Regions from separate parts of the Lysinibacillus sp. FSL M8-0355 genome, predicted to be linked through region 1. Evidence: riboswitches for the same ligand, from Rfam matches in the RefSeq annotation. Region 1 holds a riboswitch; the other holds the start of a gene.
The links. A riboswitch is a leader RNA that binds a small molecule or an ion and turns the genes downstream of it on or off. The one in region 1 is predicted to bind cobalamin.
Positions count from the first base shown of each region.

Region 1 (3,203 bases):
GAGCTATGGATTCAACCGTCCAGCAGTCTACAACATGTACCAATCACAACTGCTCTTGAAAATGAGATTGACCCTGTTCTGAAGCATGCTTTAGCCTTCGCAGATGAAAAGATTGTAGAAATCACGGAGCTAACTAAATGTAGACGAGATACAGAGGGTATCTTACAGCATAATTTTTCTGAAAGTATGAAGGCAATTGAGGCTCTAAAAAACCATCCAATCCGTCAAAACAAGTTGATCCATCAAGCAGTTCAAACTGTGACAACGCAAGATTTTGAACGACATAGTGAATTTGCTCAGCGTCAAAAGATGCAGCAGCAAGCGTTAGCGTTACCGCTATTCCCAACAACAACAATCGGAAGCTTCCCACAATCTGATGAGGTGAAAAGGAATCGTAATGCTTGGCGTAAAAAACAATTATCGAATGAAGCCTACGAGGCATTTATAGAGCAGGAAACAAAACGCTGGATTACGATACAAGAGGAACTAGATATCGATGTACTCGTTCACGGTGAATTTGAGCGTACAGACATGGTCGAATACTTTGGTGAAAAGCTAACTGGCTTTGCCTTTACAAAAAAAGCATGGGTCGTTTCCTATGGCTCACGCTGTGTCAAGCCACCGATCATTTATGGAGATGTTGCGTGGTCTTCAGCGATAACTGTAAAAGAGTCAGCCTATGCTCAAAGCTTAACAAAGCGCTTTGTAAAAGGTATGCTGACAGGACCAGTGACGATATTAAATTGGTCCTTTGTACGAGACGATCTGTCACGTAAAGATGTCGCTTATCAAATTGCATTAGCACTTCGCAAAGAGGTTGAGGCACTCGAAAACGCAGGTATTTCAATTATTCAAGTGGATGAGCCAGCTCTAAGAGAAGGTTTACCGCTACGAAAAGAAGAATGGGGAGCTTACTTAGAATGGGCTGTTAATTCCTTTAAGCTGGCTACAGCTAGTGTCAAAGATGAAACACAAATCCATACACATATGTGCTACTGCGAATTTAACGATTTCATCGAACCGATTAGTGCACTTGATGCAGACGTGATTTCCATTGAAACATCAAGAAGTCACGGGGAGCTCATTACATCACTGCAAGGGCAACCTTATCAAAAGGGCATTGGCTTAGGCGTTTATGATATTCATAGTCCTCGTGTGCCAAGCAATGAAGAAATGCTAACTATTATGAGAGATAGTTTACAGGTGTTAGATCCCCATCAATTTTGGGTGAACCCAGATTGTGGTTTAAAAACAAGAAAAGAAACTGAAACTGTTGCAGCTTTGGCTAATATGGTTGCTGCAACGAAAACATTACGCCAGGAAGTACAACAATCTATCTCGAGATAACGACATCATTTTATAAATCTACTACAACCACTACATCTTCTCTCCGAAATACAACAAAGACCAGGAAAAAATGGACCTGGTCTTTTGTTGTTTCATTCTTTTAAGATTTTTATTATATTCAGAAAATAAAATTGACGTGAACAATCGAGCATGTTATGTTTATAACGAATTTCATAGCGATCATTACAAGTTTGAGTGAAAAAGACTTTCATTCAATTAAAAGGAAAATGGGTGTAAATCCCATGCTGTCCCGCAGCTGTAAATGAGGAGTTTTGTTTCAAATACCACTAAGTGATTACTTGGGAAGGTGAAGCAAAATCATGATTCATGAGCCAGAATGCCTGCTTGTAAGGAGATTCATTGATGATCTACGAAAGATAGGGAGATGGATGGAGGCTTACTCATTGTAAGTTTTTCTGTCCTTATTCTTTTTTAGAATAAGGTTTTTTTTAGTTTGATTCAGCAAATGTTTTTGTAGTAGCACATACAGAAGACTTCTTTTTCTATAGAAGAAGATAAATAGTCAATGGCTGTTTAAATGCCCTCTGAACGTCAAAAAGCACCACGTCCTGTGGCAATGTCGGTGTGCCTAAAGCCTCTAGCGGATATCACAAACTTTGAAAAGGTGTCAGCACAATGCAAATCAACTTCTACTCGTTAGCTCGAAAAATTTGAACGCATTGTTGATACCTTCTTTCCATCTATCTATAACTAGATTCATTTGTACCACGAATAGAGATAGGAGACAGAAAATGAGATTGACTAAGTATGTACTTCCCTTCATCCTTGTGTTAACTTTCAGCTTACTTGCTGGTTGTACAAGCACAGATCAAGAAAAGGGAGAGACAGGAACACAGCAAACAAATGAAAAAATGATAACAATTGGGTGGCCATTAGATGTCGGCCCATTGAACCCCCATACATATTTACCCAATCAAATGACCGCACAAGCGATGGTCTATGAATCCTTGGTGGAGTATAACGACGATGGAACTGTTAGCCCAAAGCTAGCAGAAAGCTGGGACATATCAGAAGATAAAACGACTTATACTTTTCATTTAAGAAAAGATGTTAAGTATTCAGACGGAACTGCGTTTAATGCAGATAATGTGATTCGTAATTTCAATGCAGTATTAGCGGATCGGGAAATGCATTCTTGGATGGGTATGGTCAACCATATGAAAGAGGTTGTGAAAGTGGATGATTTTACAATTCGCTTGCAATTAGATGAACCTTATTATCCTGTCTTAAACGAGCTTGCCTTTGTAAGACCATTCCGTTTTTTAGGGGATAATGGATTCCCAGCCGGAGATGCGACACAAGATTCGATCAAGGCACCTATTGGAACAGGTCCATGGGTATTAACCGAGTACAAAAAAGATGAATATGCTTTATTTAGTCGCAACGAAAACTATTGGGGAGAAAAGCCTCTCGTAAAACAAATTAAAGTTAAAATTATCCCAGATTCAGAATCGATTTCATTAGCATTTGAAAACGAGGAATTAGATTTAATTTATGGTCGTGGCATCATTAGTTTAGATAACTATACGTATTTAAAAGATAGCAGTAAATACAAAACCGCTACCTCTGAGCCTTTGTCTACGAAAGCGTTACTCTTCAATACTCAGTCGGGTCCGTTAGCCGAATTAAAGGTTCGTCAGGCCATTCAATATGCTATCAATAAGGAACAAATGGTTGACAGTATTACACATGGTACAGAACAAGTGGCTAACACATTATTTTGGGATGCCATTCCTTATGCCAATATAGAGTTAGCGCCAATCTTATATAATCCTGAAAAAGCGCAGCAACTACTAGATGAGGCAGGGTGGACGTTACAGAAGGGCGAAAAAATT
Region 1 covers NZ_JBBPAI010000001.1:2,424,180-2,427,382, forward strand. The annotation lists gene metE (5-methyltetrahydropteroyltriglutamate--homocysteine S-methyltransferase) at 1-1,347, shown strand, start outside; cobalamin riboswitch at 1,518-1,710, shown strand; gene nikA (nickel ABC transporter substrate-binding protein) at 2,100-3,203, shown strand, end outside.

Region 2 (3,203 bases), 1.9 Mb from region 1:
AACACGCGTGGCAGACGGATTTTCCAAAAGATATTAGCAGCTGTTACATCAACTGCTTGATTCCATAAAACTTCTAACGGAATATGAACTGAGCCTATCGCTACGCCACACCAGATACTAATGACAAGAAGCGTACATGTTAGTACATAGGCTAGTGCTATTTTTTTCACTTAAATACCTCTGGATAAATAGCTTTTGCTAATTCTTCAAGACCTTCTCCTAAACGGGGACCTTGACGACTTGTTGTGCTTTCATCTACTTGAACGATTGCCTTATTTTTCACGGCATTAACAGTATCGAAACCAGCACGTTGTGGTATTTTTGTTAAAATATCTGGTACATAATGATATGTCACAACGATGACATCTGGGTTTTTCGCAATAATTTGTTCTGAACTAATTTCATACCAATCCTTCGCATCTGCCGCTACGTTTTCTGCATGAATCATGTCCAGCATAGCATTCATAAATGTGCCATTACCCGCCGTATAAATAGTAGGTTCATCTGATGCTTCGACTAGCACTTTTTTGGGTTCGACATCCTTTACTTTTGTCAGGACATCTTCCACTTTTTCCTTCATATTAGCAATGATTTTTTCAGCCTCTGGTAATTTCCCTGTTGCACGACCAAGTAGCTCAATCGTTGTGTAAGTTTCATTAAAGTCTTGTGCATTTTTTACGACAAATACTTTCAAACCTGCTGACTCAAGCTGTTCAATCGCCGCTTCTGAAAGGGACATGCTAGATTCATGCGAAAACACGATATCTGGCTTTAAGGCAATAATTTTTTCAATATTGTACTCCATGCCCCCAATTTTATCCTTTTCAGCGACTTCTGGTGGATAATCATCATTGTCTGTCACCCCAACTATTTCATCATTTAAACCAAGTTCAAATAATATCTCTGTGTTACTTGGAATAAGAGAAACAATTTTTTCAGGCGGTGCTTCAAGTGTAACATCCTTGCCAATGGCATCTGTTATGGTCATTGGGAATGTTGCTTCATCCACCTGTGGAGTCTCTTGCTGTGTTTGCTGCTCCGTAGCTACTGGCTTGTCATTTTTGGCTTCTTGCCCGCATGCTGCTAACAAACCTACTGCTAAAAATGCTGATAATCCTATTTTCCAAAATTTCTTCATGTGAATCCTCCTTTGTTGATCCGTGCGTCAATTGGTTAGAAATATTTTCTCCATCAAAATAAGACCCCTCATCTTCGAATGATGAGGGGTCAAAATCGCACCAAAAAACTGATACAAAATCCACCACCCTATCCTCGTAGGCTGTCATGTCTATACTATAAAGGCAGGTCTCCTGGCTCGTGCTTATTGCGTTTTTCAAGCCTTCCCGAAATCTTCAGTGGCATTATTTGAAAAAACTCACACTTACAGTGGCGGGACCGCATCGGAATTACACCGACTTCCCTTTTCACTTTACTTAAGTAAAGAACCTTTATAATATTCAGTTGATTTCATTATACATGAAAATAAAAGAAGTCGCCTCCATTCCAGACGACTCCTTGGCAATTATACAATTTCAGAAAAATATTGTACGGTTTTCATTTGTGCACCTATTTGTCTCAATGACCACGTTTGCTCTAAATAGATATCCGCTAGCTTTTCGTACTTTCCGCCAAATTTTTGTGCCCATTCCACCGCTACAACACTTTCATAAAGATGGGCCATCTTTTTCGCTATATCTTTTGCTTCGAAAGTTTTAGTTGCTTCATCTAAAGCGCTAAAAATTTGTAATGTAGCCGCAAGATTTACCAACTGCTCTTCCACAATTTGCACTAGTGGACTATCCGCTAGCTTCTCTAGCCTTGTCTCCATTTCACGGACAAACAGTTCATGTGCATGGAATTTATCCACTAAACGAATAAGTTCTAAAGCCAAAATATTTGCCGTTCCCTCCCATACCGTCAATACTTGTGCATCCCTTAGTAAGCGTGGTGTCACAAAGTCTTCAATATAGCCATTACCACCATGTAATTCAATCGCTTCACTAGCATAATGAACGGCTTGCTCTGCCGTTTCCTTTTTCATAATGGCAATATATAAACGATTCATAATGAGATCTTGTTGTGTTCCCTGCCCACTTGTCACTTTATCGTATAATTGAATAAGATCAAATACTGTCGCTACTTCCACATGCAGCTTAGCAGCAAACTTCCCTAACGTATCCTGGATCATTGGGTATTGTGTTAAGGGCTTGCCAAATGCATATCGATTGGTCACATAATGCTTTGCCTCTAAAAAGCCTCGACGCATAATACCAATCGATGCGACTGCATTACAAATTCTCGAAAGATTTAGTGCTTCTAGCATGTAATAAATCCCTTTATTTTGTTCCCCTACAATATAAGCAAGGGCACCATCAAACTCTACCTCGCCCGATGGGACTGCTCGAACGCCTAATTTATCTTTCAATCGACGAATACGAAGATGATTAGCCGTACCATCTTCATTATTCCATGGAACTGCAAATAACGTTAACCCTTTAGAGCCTGCTTGTGCGCCTTCTAAACGTGCCAACACCATTGCTACGCCACACATACCTGCATTGGATGCGAAGTATTTTTCTCCATAGAGACGGTACTCATTGCCTACTTTTCTGGCCTCCACAACATTTGCCCCAACGTCTGACCCTCCTTGACGTTCTGTTAAAAATGTTGCTCCTTCGTATAGCTCCGTCTCTCCTGTTGCACAAACATGTGGCAAGAAACGCTGCTTTACATCCTCATCAGCATAATGATCTAATAGATAAGCCGTAGCCATCGTCAAAGTCACGGGACAATAAAAACCGGGCTCTGCATGAGATAGTAAATAACCTTGTGCAAAGCTATAGACATAATTCCCTTTGTGACCTAACTGTGGAATTTCTTTGTGCACGTAGCCAACAATTCCCGTATTATATGTCTCTTCAATTGTTTTTTTGTAACCGTCATTCACCCAAACCTCTGATACCTCTTCTCCATAAGCATTATACCGTTCAAGGCGGGGCTCTCCCTGCCGATCAGTATGTTTTGCCCTTACGTCAATATCACCTGCACATAACTCACCGAAATCTGTCAGTTCTCTGTGTGCATAAGACAAAAACTCTTTATCTAACATCATTTCTAACACTTTTTGAAGCGTTTCTTCCTCTGTAAAAAAGTTTGTTGCACGCATTTCTTCCTGCTGTAAAACCTTCATGCTATCTCACCTC
Region 2 covers NZ_JBBPAI010000001.1:536,687-539,889, reverse strand. The annotation lists gene MKY46_RS02595 (FecCD family ABC transporter permease) at 1-170, opposite strand, end outside; gene MKY46_RS02590 (ABC transporter substrate-binding protein) at 167-1,138, opposite strand; cobalamin riboswitch at 1,284-1,465, opposite strand; gene MKY46_RS02585 (acyl-CoA dehydrogenase family protein) at 1,523-3,190, opposite strand; gene MKY46_RS02580 (class I adenylate-forming enzyme family protein) at 3,192-3,203, opposite strand, start outside.
Region 2: linked by a shared signal. The riboswitch ahead of MKY46_RS02590 (ABC transporter substrate-binding protein) and the one ahead of nikA (nickel ABC transporter substrate-binding protein) in region 1 are both predicted to bind cobalamin.